Regions from separate parts of the Achromobacter sp. DH1f genome, predicted to be linked through region 2. Evidence: predicted binding sites of a transcription regulator. Region 2 holds the regulator's gene; each other region holds the start of a gene.
What was found. Region 2 encodes HrcA, which represses chaperone genes, less so after heat shock. Its sites were predicted from a motif close to TTAGCACTCNNNNNNNNNGAGTGCTAA; they were not measured.
Positions count from the first base shown of each region.

Region 1: a site for HrcA is predicted at 2,924-2,950, ahead of groES (co-chaperone GroES). Genes of this name have one in related genera too.
Region 3: a site for HrcA is predicted at 1,083-1,109, ahead of rpoH (RNA polymerase sigma factor RpoH). Genes of this name have one in related genera too.

Region 1 covers NZ_AYMF01000054.1:4,608-9,319, reverse strand. Annotated here, with positions in the region: gene U858_RS0132235 (hypothetical protein) at 1-144, opposite strand, end outside; gene U858_RS35835 (hypothetical protein) at 499-933, shown strand; gene U858_RS34525 (hypothetical protein) at 1,046-1,810, shown strand; gene U858_RS35830 (hypothetical protein) at 2,185-2,625, shown strand; gene groES (co-chaperone GroES) at 3,007-3,294, shown strand; gene groL (chaperonin GroEL) at 3,332-4,712, shown strand, end outside.
Region 2 covers NZ_AYMF01000010.1:287,755-292,466, forward strand. Annotated here, with positions in the region: gene U858_RS0109150 (NAD kinase) at 1-547, opposite strand, end outside; gene hrcA (heat-inducible transcriptional repressor HrcA) at 691-1,695, shown strand; gene hemH (ferrochelatase) at 1,741-2,832, shown strand; gene U858_RS0109165 (hypothetical protein) at 2,845-3,078, shown strand; gene grpE (nucleotide exchange factor GrpE) at 3,183-3,740, shown strand; gene U858_RS0109175 (thioredoxin family protein) at 3,755-4,159, shown strand; gene dnaK (molecular chaperone DnaK) at 4,241-4,712, shown strand, end outside.
Region 3 covers NZ_AYMF01000029.1:228,805-233,516, forward strand. Annotated here, with positions in the region: gene rpoH (RNA polymerase sigma factor RpoH) at 152-1,072, opposite strand; gene U858_RS0125255 (hypothetical protein) at 1,276-1,965, opposite strand; gene fghA (S-formylglutathione hydrolase) at 2,061-2,924, opposite strand; gene U858_RS0125265 (hypothetical protein) at 3,158-3,928, shown strand; gene U858_RS0125270 (glutamate synthase-related protein) at 4,293-4,712, shown strand, end outside.

The DNA of each region.
Region 1 (4,712 bases), on a different contig from region 2:
CGTCTCCAGCAATGCCCTGGAATGGTCAATCGCAGCTATCAGATCGAGGTTGCCATTGACTGTGATCTTTCCGGAAATTTCGGCAAGGGACCGATCGACCATAGCGATGACTTGATCGTAAGGCTGGTCCATCTTGTTGAGCATATTCATGTCCGGAGGTTGCAGAGTTAAACGGCCCGTGCCCCGGACGTATCCGTAGGCGAGCCACGTGTAGGAAGTGACTCAGACCGAACGGGCCTTTCTTCGTTGAGCCAGGAGCAAGCCGTCCGCCTATCATTGACTGCATGCCATAGACGTTTCATCGGGCTTGGGTGTAACGGTTCGCCCAGGCGCGCCAAAATAAAACAAAATCGATCAAAAGGTAACTATACACTTTATTTATGAAAATTTTCCCACCAATAAAATATTCAGAAAACCGGGCTCGCATCGAATATTTTCATTAGGCCGTGGTGTCTGACCGGGGAAGTCCACTTGGTGATGGCCTAATCACTAAATTGAATGAACTTTTTAGAACTGGTTAAGCTCGAAGACGCACTCAATCATGCTCGCTTCCTCAGCGTGAAAATTGATCCTAGAAATCTACGCTGGGCGTATAACTGTGCGTGGCTTTGCATCAATGTCTCGAAAAAGGCTCGTGAAAGGCGCAGCGTCGAACTTCGTAAGGAGGCAGGTGCATGCATCATCCAGCAAGGTCCGCCTGTCACCGCCGCTTGGGTGATGTGTTGCCAAATCGTAGCGATGTTCGGCCTGGCGGATCGCGCACGCGAAGGCGTTGAAAAGCTCGGCGCACTAGGCGCTCAAGCTGCGCGTCCATTAAAGGGCGAATTAGACCGTCTTCTCGATGGGGCGATCCTGGAGAAAACGGCTCCAAGGCGAAAATTTCTTGGCATTTTTGACTCGACCCAAGCTCGAGACACGCTTGCCCGGCCATGAGTTACAAAGAACCATTCACACCGGGGAGAAGCCCATGGCCGCGGTAGACGTCCCGCCCAAAACTTGATTGCCGTAATATCTCGAAACTACTTCGACAAAAAAGAGCATCGAGATGCGGATTTCCCCTTGGTTGGCCGTAATGACACTCCTCGGCCTTCATGCAGCTGTACGCGCAACCGGTGTCTATGAACCGTCTGACCTCGAGCGTAGTGTGGCCGCTGTATTGGTAGGTGAAGAGGTTAAGTTGTTCATGTCAAAGCCCACCGAGGCAGCTAAGGCGATCCAGGCTGATTTGACATCGGCTGAGCAGGTGGCTGCACACTACAACGCCAACGAAGTGGCCGCAGACAAAAAATTCTTCGGGAAAAAGGTTCTTCTGTTAGGAACCGTGACGAGTATCAAGAGCGGGCTGCGTAACGCTCCCTACTTGGTTCTACGCGGCAAGGGCTACATCGCTCCTCAAGCCTCCCTGATAGGAACTAGCTCCGATGCGGCTGCGAAATTGCAGCGAGGTGATCACGTTGCACTCGTTTGCTTCGGCAATGGCTCAATCATAGGCACCCCCATGTTCAAGGATTGTCGGTTGGCGCAAGACGTATCGTCAGAGGTAGAAGGCAACCTCATGAGAAGCATTGACGATTTCTTGGCGGGTCGTTCCAAGACATCATTTTTCGGCGCCTTCAAAGCCGTGGAAGCTGTTGCACTCGCACAAGCACTACCGGCGAACTCTGGATGCCCCTCGGACTACGCTCGCTGTCTGTCTCAACTTAAGGCGTTGAAAGCAGACCAACCCAAGTTTCTCGAACTCATGCGCCGTGGCGCGGACAAGCTCAAGGCTAGTGGGCTAGACTTTTCAGCATTCGAAGCAAAAAGATAGCGAAGTTCGGATACTCAAAGCTGGGTAGATGTTCGCGTCGGCCGTGGTCAGTTCTCCACATTATTTAAAGTGTCATATTACGTTTTGGTCATTCACTGCATGTGCGAGCGTGCAAAATCTTAAGTTCATAATTTAAGCCGACTTACTAGCGAATTTCTGCAGTAGGCCGGGAGCAGACGGTCGCAAACAGCTGTAACCGGCCAGGAGCAGTCCTTCCGTTAGCAATCCTCAGTATCAGCCAACGGCTGAGCTAAAGATTTTTAGGCTTCTCTAAAATCGACAAAATCTAATTTTCCTCTAGGGCTGCAGAGCATAAAATATTACGCGAATTGGGCATTCTTGCTGCTTGCCTTCCGAATTTAATTAGGCTTTTTATGGCATTAGCAAAAGACAACGAGAAAATCTTCACCGACCTCTTCGGCAAGAAAGTTAGAGACGTAACACTCTTGAAAGGAACGGTTTACACAATTGAGGATAAAAAGGGACGAAAACTCAGCTCCTCCGTTGACCACTACTTTGAGCACAATGGAAGACAAGTACTCATAGAACTTGACTCTTACAATATGGCGAAAGTGGTTGTCGGTCAGTATCTTTTGCTCAATCAATTCCGGGATAAATCTCTCTCGAATCCTGTATTTTTGGTCATTCACGCATATAAGAATTATGCTCCCGTGCGCACCATCAAGTACCTTGAGCACGTAACAGAGAATGTGATCAAAGAAGACAGCATTCCATTTGGCGTCATACACATTGACTCTTTCAAAGAATGGGGCGGCGGCGATGCCGATGCATTCATCAAGCTGTTCAATATCTAGGTTCCACTCTCGCACCGGCTAACTGCGTATTTAAAGTGTCCAACTACGTTTCCGCAGGCTACGTTTTCGTAGGCTGCGCTTTCGCCGCGGGGATCCCCCGCTGACGCGCCGCGGCGCCCTGCTGGCGGTCAGTGCAACGCCGATCGCCGTGGCGCAAGCCGGCGCCTTCCGGCCGGCTGATCCATCGCAAGCCACCGGCAATGCCCCACGCAGTTACATTCTTCAGGGCCCCTCCGCCCCTCCCAAGATGTAACAGCCCGCCCCCGCCCCCTTGAACCCCACCACATCATCCCTATAATTAGCACTCGACTCCGGTGAGTGCTAACAGTCTCCCGGGCCAAACCGATCATTCACTTTCTTCTTAAGTAACAGGAGTTCCTCATGGCCTTGCGTCCCCTGGGCGATCGCGTGATCGTCAAACGCCTCGAAAACGAGCGCAAGACTGCGTCGGGCATCGTCATCCCCGACAGCGCCGCTGAAAAGCCCGACCAGGGTGAAGTCGTGGCCGTCGGCCCCGGCAAGAAGACCGAAGACGGCAAGATTCTGCCGGTCGACCTGAAGGCTGGCGACAAGGTTCTGTTCGGCAAGTACGCCGGCCAGTCCGTGAAGGTTGACGGCGAAGAGCTGCTCGTCATCCGCGAGGACGAAATCCTCGCCGTGGTCCAGTAAACCCTGCCTCAAACGAATTTTCGAAGGAAGCTAACAAATGGCTGCCAAGCAAGTATTGTTCGGTGACGACGCCCGTGTGCGCATCGTCCGCGGCGTGAATGTCCTCGCCAACGCTGTCAAGACCACCCTGGGCCCCAAGGGTCGCAACGTCGTGCTGGAGCGCTCGTTCGGCGCCCCGACCGTGACCAAGGACGGCGTGTCCGTCGCCAAGGAAATCGAACTGAAGGACAAGTTCGAGAACATCGGCGCCCAGCTGGTCAAGGACGTTGCCTCCAAGACCTCCGACAACGCCGGTGACGGCACCACCACCGCCACCGTGCTGGCTCAAGCCATCGTCATGGAAGGCCTGAAGTACGTTGCCGCCGGTTTCAACCCGATCGACCTGAAGCGCGGCATCGACAAGGCTGTCGCCGCCGCCGTCGCCGAACTGAAGAAGCAATCCAAGCCGGTCACGACCAGCAAGGAAATCGCTCAAGTCGGCTCGATCTCGGCCAACAGCGATTCCTCCATCGGCCAGATCATCGCTGACGCGATGGACAAGGTCGGCAAGGAAGGCGTCATCACCGTCGAAGACGGCAAGTCGCTGGAAAACGAGCTGGACGTCGTCGAAGGCATGCAATTCGACCGCGGCTACCTGTCGCCCTACTTCATCAACAGCCCGGAAAAGCAAGTTGCCGTGCTGGAAGACCCGTTTGTCCTGATCTTCGACAAGAAGATCAGCAACATCCGTGACCTGCTGCCCGTGCTGGAACAAGTCGCCAAGTCGAGCCGTCCGCTGCTGATCATCGCCGAAGACGTCGAAGGCGAAGCGCTGGCCACCCTGGTGGTGAACAACATCCGTGGCATCCTGAAGACCACCGCCGTCAAGGCTCCGGGCTTCGGCGACCGCCGCAAGGCCATGCTGGAAGACATCGCCATCCTGACGGGCGGCACGGTGATCTCCGAAGAAACCGGCATGTCGCTGGAAAAGGCCGGCCTGGCTGAACTGGGCCAAGCCAAGCGCATCGAAGTGGGCAAGGAAAACACCACGATCATCGACGGCGCTGGCGACAGCAAGTCGATCGAGGCTCGCGTCAAGCAAGTCCGTATCCAGATCGAAGAAGCCACGTCCGACTACGACCGTGAAAAGCTGCAAGAACGCGTGGCCAAGCTGGCCGGCGGCGTTGCCGTGATTCGCGTTGGCGCTGCCACCGAAGTCGAAATGAAGGAAAAGAAGGCCCGCGTCGAAGATGCCCTGCACGCTACCCGCGCTGCTGTGGAAGAAGGCGTCGTGGCTGGTGGCGGCGTGGCTCTGCTGCGTGCCAAGCAAGCCATCGCTGACCTGAAGGGCGACACGCCTGACCAGAACGCCGGCATCAAGCTGATCCTGCGCGCTGTGGAAGAGCCCCTGCGCACCATCGTCACGAACGCCGGCGAAG
Region 2 (4,712 bases):
TGGGCGTGGCGATGATCAGGCCGTCGGCGCGCTGCGTGTACATGAAGGCGCCGTCGAGTTCGACGCGGACTTCGATCATGCCGCCGCGCCCCGCGCGGTTCAGGACCACGTCGTTCAGGGCCGTGGCGGAATACATTTTCTGGTTGCCCCGCCAGACGCTGCCTTCGAGCAGCATGCGCGCTTCGATCTGGTAGCTGCCTTCCAGCACGCGCGCCAGCGCGCCGTGTGCGTCCTGCAGCGGGATGTCGGTGATGAAGCCCAGGCGGCCATGGTTGATGCCGACCAGCGGCACGCCGTAGGGCGCCAGGTGGCGCGCGGCGCCCAGCACGGTGCCGTCGCCGCCCATCACGACCGCGAGCGATGCACTCTGGCCGATCTGTTCAAGCGTGGCGACGGGGTATTCGGTCAGGCCAGTGTTGCGGGCGGTGTCGGCATCGACCAGCACCTGCCTGCCCGCTTGCGTCAGCGCGTGCGCAAGCGCTCTTAGCGGGGCGTCCAGGCCGGTGTCCTGGTATCTGCCGATCAGCGCGACGGTAGGAAAGTGCATGGTGGCAAGGCGAATCTGAAAAGCCAAACAGCGAAGGCGAAATCGGCCCGACAAGCGGCCGCTTAGCCGATTATATGGGGCCGCATATCGGTTGGCGGGACAAAAATCGCCTTAATTGGAAAAGATTCCCTAAAATACACGCTATGGATGACCGCGCACGCGCATTACTGAAGGCGTTGATCGAACGCTACATCGCCGATGGGCAACCAGTCGGTTCGCGGACGCTTTCGAAAGTGTTCGATCTGTCGCCCGCCACCATCCGCAATGTCATGGCGGATCTGGAAGAGCTGGGACTGATCCACAGTCCGCACACGTCGGCGGGGCGCGTCCCCACGCCGCGCGGATACCGCATGTTCGTCGATTCCCTGCTGGCGGTGCAGTCCTACCAGATCCAGCCGCACAACATGGGCGAGATGCTGTCGGCCGCCGAGCCCACCCGCGCAGTCAATGCCGCGGCGGCGCTGCTCTCGAACCTGACCCAGTTCGCCGGTGTGGTGCTCACGCCCAAACGGGCCCAGGTGTTTCGCCAGATCGAATTCATCCGCCTGTCCGACAAGCGCGTCCTGCTCATCATCGTCACCCCCGATGGCGACGTGCAGAACCGTATCCTGTTCGTGCAGCGCGACTACGTCGAAGCCGAATTGCTGGAAGCCGGCAATTTCTTCAACATCCATTTCGCCGGCAAGTCGTTCGACGCGGTGCGCCGCACCCTGTCCACCGAACTGGCACAACTGCGCGAAGACATCTCGCGCCTGATGCAGGCCGCGGTCGAGGCCAGCGCCGAAGCCGCCGAAGACGGCGACGCCATGGTCATTTCCGGCGAACGCAAGCTGCTGGACGTGACCGACATCGCGTCCGACATGGACCGCCTGCGCAAGATGTTCTCGCTGTTCGAAAAGAAAACCGACCTGCTGCAACTGCTGGACGTATCCAGTCGGGCGCAGGGCGTGCAGATCTACATCGGCGGCGATTCCCAGCTGGTGCCGATGGAAGAAGTCTCGGTCATCACCGCGCCCTACGGCGTGGATGGCAAGGTGGTCGGCACGCTCGGCGTGATCGGCCCCACCCGCATGGCCTACGAACGCGTCATTCCCATCGTGGACATCACGGCGCGTCTCTTGTCCAACGCCCTCAGCCACAACCAGTAGTTCCATTCGAACCGACATCCTCCTTGCGGAGGAAGGGGAGTTTTTGTGTTTCTTCGCCTGTTCAAGTATCTCTGGCCTGAACGCTACCTGCCCGAAACCGAGCAGGACGATCCCTTCAACGAGGACCCGCCGCCGCGGGGCCCGGGCAAGGTCGGCGTGCTGCTGGTGAACCTGGGCACGCCGGACACCCCCAGCAAGAAAGACATCCGCAAGTACCTGGGCGAATTCCTGTCGGACCCGCGCGTGATCGAGATCCCGCGCTATCTCTGGAAGCCGATCCTGCACGGGCTGGTGCTGACCATGCGTCCCAAGAAGCTCGAGCCGCGCTATGCCGGCGTCTGGCTCAAGGAAGGTTCGCCCCTGATGGTCTACAGCCGCCGCCAGGCCGAAGGCGTGCAAGCGGCGTTGACGGCGGCCGGCATCGACGCGGTGGTGGAACTGGGCATGCGCTACGGCAATCCGTCGATTCCCGACGCGATAACCCGCCTGCGGGCAAAGGGCTGCGAACGCATCCTGACCGTGCCGCTGTATCCGCAATACGCCGCCAGCACCACGGCCACCGTGGTCGATGCCGTCACGCGCCATGCCGGGCGCCTGCGCGACCAGCCGGAACTGCGCTTCATCAAGCGCTTTCACGAAGAACCGGCCTACCTGGATTCCCTGGCGGCCCGCATCGAGGCCTATTGGGCCGAGCACGGCCGGCCGCAGAAGCTGGTCATGAGCTTTCATGGCCTGCCGCGCTATTCCATCGAACTGGGCGACCCGTATTACCGCGACTGCATGGAAACCGCCCGGCTGCTGTCGCAGCGCCTGTCGCTGCCGCGCGAGCAGATCGAAGTGACCTTCCAGAGCCGTTTCGGCACCGCCCGCTGGCTCGAACCCTATACCGAACCCACGCTCAAGGCGCTGGCCGCCTCGGGCGTGACCGAGGTGGATGTGGTGTGTCCGGGATTTGTGGCAGACTGTCTGGAAACCCTGGAAGAGATCAGCCTGGAATGCCGCGACGCCTTTATCGGGGCCGGCGGCAAGCAGTTCCGTTACATTCCGGCGATCAACGACGATCCGGCCTGGATCGCAGGGTTGGCCAGCCTGGTGGAACGGCACTTGCAGGGGTGGCCCACGCATCCACGGACTTGAAGGAGAGGGCGCATGCACCAGGATCCCAAGACGGGCAAGATTGTGAAAAAGGGGCGCGTCAGCACCCCGGTCGACGAAGATCAGGTCGAACACGAGCTGGACGAAGCGCTGGCCGAGACCTTTCCCGCCAGCGACCCGATTGCCATCAATCCCGAACCCGATGACGACCCCCGGGTCGACCGCGCCCTGAAGGAAAGCTTTCCCGCGAGCGATGCGGCCGCCCCGGCGCAGCCGCACAAGAAATGACCTGATCGGCGCGCGGCAGGGGAATATTTGCTTTCCCGGGCTTGAAATAGGGGTATTGGCCCCCATTCATGTCTGCGAAAGCCATTCTTTTTGGAGGATTCCCCATGTCGGCACCCAACGAGCCTGTAGACCAGACGCCCGGATTCGGCGAAAACGCCGATGCGGCCCCCGCCGCCCAGGACGCCGCGCAGGCCGAGCTGAACGAGTTGCGCGCCCAGCTGGACGCGGCCCAGGCTACCGTCAATGAGCAGCACGACCAACTGCTGCGCGTGCACGCCGAGGCCGAGAACGTCCGCCGCCGCGCCCAGGAAGAAGTGTCCAAGGCCCGCAAGTTCGGCATCGAATCGTTCGCCGAGAGCCTGGTGCCGGTCAAGGACAGCCTCGAGGCCGCCCTGGCCCAGGCCGACCAGACCGTGGAAACCCTGCGCGAAGGCGTCGAAGTCACCCTCAAGCAACTGGCCGCGGCCTTCGAGCGCAACCTGCTCAAGGAAATCGCGCCGGTCCAGGGCGACAAGTTCGATCCGCACCTGCATCAGGCCATTTCGTCGATTCCCGCCCCGCAGCCCGCCAATACGGTGGTGCAAGTGCTGCAAAAGGGCTATGCCATCGCCGACCGCACGCTGCGTCCGGCCCTGGTGGTGGTGTCCGCCGGCCAAGGCTGAGCGGCAAGCGCGCCATGAACGATCCCCGTTTCGATCCGGCCCAGGTCTTCGCGGTATTCGGCATGCGTCATGTCGACACCGCGGGGTTCGACGCGGCCGTGGTCCAGGCGCCGGGATCGGACCTGCGCTGCGTATTCCTGTGGGGCCAGGATTGCTATAACTGCAATCTCTTCAAGCAGGCCGCCCTGCTGCACCAGGACACCCTGCTGGGCCTGGGTTTGAGCTGGTTCGAGGCCGACGTCTACGCCGACGAACCCCTGGGCCGCCGCTTTTCGCTGCATGGCGTCCCCACTTTTGTGCTGTATCGGGCCGGAAAACGGCTAGGACGCATTACCGGCTGGCCCGGATTGCCCCAGTTCACGGCGGCGATCCACCGCCTGCAGGAAGCGCCGGCTGAAAAATCGGGCCAGGCGTCTTGAAAAACCCTGCAGGTAGCCCCAGTTATGTGGGGACAGGAATTTTCTCTCTATTTTCATAGATTTATTCAAGGTAACCCGACCATGAGCAAAATTATTGGCATCGACCTGGGCACGACCAACAGCTGCGTGGCTGTCATGGACGGCGGTCAGGTCAAGATCATCGAAAACGCCGAAGGCGCCCGTACCACCCCCTCGATCGTCGCCTACATGGACGACGGCGAAACGCTGGTCGGCGCGCCCGCCAAGCGCCAGGCAGTCACCAACCCGCGCAACACCCTGTACGCGGTGAAGCGCCTGATCGGCCGCAAGTTCGAAGAAAAAGCGGTGCAGAAGGACATCAACCTGATGCCCTACACCATCGCCCGCGCCGACAACGGCGACGCCTGGGTGGAAGTGCGCGGCAAGAAGATGGCGCCTCCCCAAGTGTCGGCCGACGTGCTGCGCAAGATGAAAAAGACCGCCGAGGACTACCTGGGCGAAGAAGTGACCGAAGCCGTCATCACGGTGCCGGCCTACTTCAACGACAGCCAGCGCCAGGCCACCAAGGACGCCG
Region 3 (4,712 bases), on a different contig from region 2:
GGAATCGCGCGTTATTTCACGATGAATTTGTATCAATTTATTGGCGTCTCGCATCGCCCTGCCTGTATCGGCGACGTGGCATACGCGCAGGCGGCGCCGGCAAAAGAAAAGGGCTGCCCGAGGCAGCCCTTTGCGTGGCGCGAATGCAGGATCAGGCGGCGAGGTTGCCGCGCATTTTCTTCAGTGCGGCCGCTTCGATCTGGCGGATGCGTTCGGCGGATACGCCGAATTCCTGCGCCAGTTCGTGCAGCGTGGCGCCACCGTCGTCTTGCAGCCAACGGGCTTCGACGATGCGGCGCGAGCGCGGGTCCAGGGCTTCGAGGGCGCCGGACAGGCCCGAGCTTTGCAGCTGGTCGCGCGCGGCGCGTTCCAGCACGCGGGTCGGTTCCTGGCGGCCTTCGTCGGACAGGTACGCGATGGGCGCGTAGCTGTCGTCATCGTCGTCCTGGTTTTCAAGCGACATGTCGCGGCCGGACAGGCGCACTTCCATTTCGCTGACGTCTTCGCGGCGCACATTGAGTTCGCGCGCGATGTGATCGACCTGTTCGGGGTCGAGCGTCTGGCCGTCGGGGCGCATGCTGCGCAGGTTGAAGAACAGCTTGCGCTGGGCCTTGGTGGTAGCCACCTTGACCAGACGCCAGTTGCGAATGATGTATTCGTGGATTTCGGCCTTGATCCAGTGGACGGCGAACGACACCAGGCGCACGCCGCGCTCGGGGTCGAAGCGTTTGACGGCCTTCATCAGGCCGACGTTGCCTTCCTGGATCAGGTCGGCGTGGGGCAACCCATAGCCCAGGTACTGGCGAGCCACCGACACCACCAGGCGCAGGTGCGACAGCACGAGTTCGCGCGCGGCGCCCAGGTCTTCCTGGTCGCGCAGGCGACGGCCCAGTTCGGTCTCGCGCTCGGCGGACAGGACCGGCAGGCGATTGACTGCGGAAATGTACGCGTCGATCGTGCCGAGTGCGCCCGGATTGGCAATGGCCAACGCCAGGGCGTTGCCGGAAGCGGCCAACGAGGTACTGGGTTGTTTCATAGCGGCGGTCTCCGGAAAGCGAAGGGGTAAAGACATGGATTCGATGTTAGCACTCTAGTAAAGGGAGTGCTAATTCGACTATTGCGGCGCGTCAAAGTTTCCTTCGCTAAGCGCGTCCCTATTTATTTTTCCCTGCAAAAGCAAAGCCGCCCGCCCGCCGGGCCGTCCCAAGGGCGGGCAGCCCCCACGGGGGGCAGCAAGCGCGCGAAGCGCGTGCAGCGTGGGGGCTCTCCCCCCCCCTACCAACCCAGGCGCTTCAAACCCTCGGCGGTGGACTCGCCGTCCGGGCGGACGAACAGGGCGCCGCGGGGGTCCAGGAAGACCTGGTACTTCGCGCCGTCGAAAAGCGGCATGTAGGCCGCACTGCCGAATTGGACATCGACGAAGGGGAACCAGTTCGGGAAACTTTGCTTGAGCTGGCCCAGATCCGGCGCAGGCCAGTCGTCCAGGGCGTGTACCGAACGGGTAGCCGAGGCTTCGCGCGCCGCGTCGCTGTAGCGGCCGGACAGGCGTTCAAGGCGATACAGCGGCGGCACGCCGGCCATCAGGGCCGGCAGGCGCCAGCGCACGACGCGCGCGTCGATCTGCCACTGGTCGCCGTACAACACATATTGCCGGGCGCCCACGCCCGGCGCGGTGGCGCTGACCTGGAACTGGCCGTCGGCCTGCTGGCGCGCCTCGATCCGGGCAACCGGCTGGTCGGTGGTCAGCCTGAAGAACTGCACCAGCGACAAGGCCAGCAAGCCGGACACGCCGCCCAGCAGCAACAGCATCAGGCCAAACAGGCGCCGCACCGGGCGGAACTGGAAGGTGCGACGGCCGCGCTCGTCGCGCGGGCCGCCCTTGCCCAGCAGCATCGCGATGCCCGGCAGGAACAGGACGATCGCGGCCAGCAGGATCCAGACGAAGGGAGCGATTCCGTTGATCAAATCAGGCGGTCCTTAACGAGAACGGCGGGGCGGGCGGTGGCGCACCGGGCGCCGACAGCCTGCCGCGGCAGGCTGCCCAGTATAGAAGCGGGGCCTCAGACGGCCGGTTTTCCAAGCCGTTCGACGTGAAACCGGATGTGATCTTCGATGAACGTCGAGATGAAGTAGTAGCCGTGGTCGTAGCCGTCCTGGCGACGCAGCGTCAACGGCTGGCCGGCTGCAGCGCAGGCGGCCTCGAATACCTCGGGATACAACTGTTCGGCCAGGAACTGGTCGGCGGTGCCCTGATCGATCAGGATGCCGTCGGGGAAGGGCTGGCGCAGGCCAGCCATCAAGCGGGAAGCGTCGTAGGCCGCCCAGTCGTCCGGGTTGTCGCCCAGGTAGGCGCCGAATGCTTTCTTGCCCCAGGGGCACTGGCTGGGCGCGGCGATGGGTGCGAAGGCCGACACCGAACGGTACTGGCCCGGGTTGCGCAGTGCCAGCACCAGGGCGCCATGGCCGCCCATCGAGTGGCCGAAAAGGCCGACGCGCGCGGCGTCGCCGGGCAGGGCGCTGGTGATGATGCCGTGCAGTTCCCGCGTGACGTAGCTGTCCATGCGGTAGTGGCCGCGCCAGGCCGCGGTGGTGGCGTCCACATAGAAGCCGGCACCGGTACCGAGATCCCAGCTTTCGTCTTCGCCGGGCACGTTGGCGCCACGCGGGCTGGTGTCGGGCGCCACGAGCATCACGCCCAGTTCGGCGGCCAGGCGCTGCGCGCCCGCCTTGATCATGAAGGTCTCTTCGGTGCAGGTCAGGCCGGCCAGGTAGACCAGCACCGGCACCGGGCCGTGTTCGGCCTGGGGCGGCACGAACACCGAGAAACGCATCGGCAGGCCGATCTCGGCCGAATCATGGCGGTAATAGCGCTGCGTGCCGCCAAAACAGCGATGCTGGGAAATGAGTTCCAGGGCGGCGGGCATGGGCGATCTCCGGGGGGATGAGGCTGAAATGAGCACGGTCGGGATTAGGGTATATCCACGGTACGACGATCCGTCGCCGAATGTTAACCTGCCCGAAACGGGGTCCTTCTTATAAAAAGTATCGATTCCGTGCCCATATTGTGATCACGGGGCTTGACCAGCGCCCACCGTGGCACTATTTATATAAGTACGAGAAGACAACCCGTTCTTCTGGAAGCGCAAGCCCTGACACTATGGCCCGTCTGCCCCGTCTGTACGCCCCTGGGCTGCCCCAACTGGTGCAGGCCAACTTCATTCAGCCGCTGGCGGCGCCGTCCCAGCCCGCCCCGGCCGATATCCTCAACCAACTTGCCGCGTGGCTGGGCGAATCCGCCCAGCGCCACCGGGTCTCGGTCCATGGCTGGCTGCTCGCCAACGACCGCATTCTGCTTTTGGCTACGCCGGCCGACGAAGAAGGCCTGCCGCGCCTGATGCAGACGCTGGGCCGCAACCTCGCAGCCCGTCTGCGCGGGGGCCGGGTATTCGCAGGCCGCTACCGCTCGGCCTTGCTCGAGCCGGGCGCCTGGGTGCTGCCCGCCCTGGTCTGGCTGGAAACCTACCCCGTGCGCAGCGGCGCGTCGCAAGATCCTGATTCCTGGCCCTGGTCGTCGGCCTCCAGCCATACCGGCAACACCACGGCCGCGCCGGCGCAATGGCAGTCCGACCACGCCGACTACTGGGCGTGTGGCAACACGCCGTTCGACCGGCAGGCCAACTACCGCAAGCGCCTGCAGGACGGCCTGTCGCGCGAGGAAACGCAGCGCATCGACCAAGCCGTCTCCGGCCAATGGGCGTTGGGCGGCGCCAACTTCATTGCCAGCCTGGCGCACACGGCCAGCCGCCGCGTCGCGCCTGGGCAGCGCGGCCGTCCGCGCAAGAAGCCGGCCACGCCCGCCGCCGACACCGAACAGCCGGCCACGCCTGCGCCGGTCTCGCCACCGACCACTTCCGGTTCGTCTTCCTGACACAGCGCCTTCGGGCGCTTTTTTCATGGCCGCTGCGGTGAACACCGTAGACGGCTCGCGTTCGCGCCTGCCGACCACACGCGCGCCAAAGTTCCCGACGCCTCAAAACATCATAATAAATGGGGACGAAACATCGGGAAAATAGGGCTTTCACTACCCTTGGCCCCGCGGCTCGGAAGACACGTCCCCGGCAAGCCTTATCTGGCGCGGACGTTGATGCGTCACCATATTAATGCTCTATGACGGTGCATCATATAAATTAGGGTCACACCCCTTATATTCCTGTTGCACCCTACTGTTGACGGGGGTATTGTCCGTCTCCTGCACTGCAACATTACGACGCAGGCTCACTGCGGAGCGCGCCATGCCCCAAATTACCCCGAACGATTCCTGTCCCACGCCCAAGGCGACCCCGATCGATGCCACCCGCATCGGCATGCCGCCTGCCCAGGGCCTGTACCACCCCAAGAACGAGCACGACGCTTGCGGCGTGGGGTTCGTGGCGCACATCAAGGGCAAGAAAAGCCACGCCATCATCCAGCAAGGCCTGAAGATCCTGGAAAACCTGGATCACCGCGGTGCGGTGGGCGCGGACAAGCTGATGGGCGACGGCGCCGGCATCCTGATCCAGATCCCCGACACGCTCTACCGCGACGAATTCGCCCAGCACGGCATCACCCTGCCCCCGCCCGGCGAATACGGCGTGGCCATGGTGTTCCTGCCCAAGGAAACCGCCTCGCGCCTGGCCTGCGAACAAGAGCTGGAACGCTCGGTGCGCGCCGAA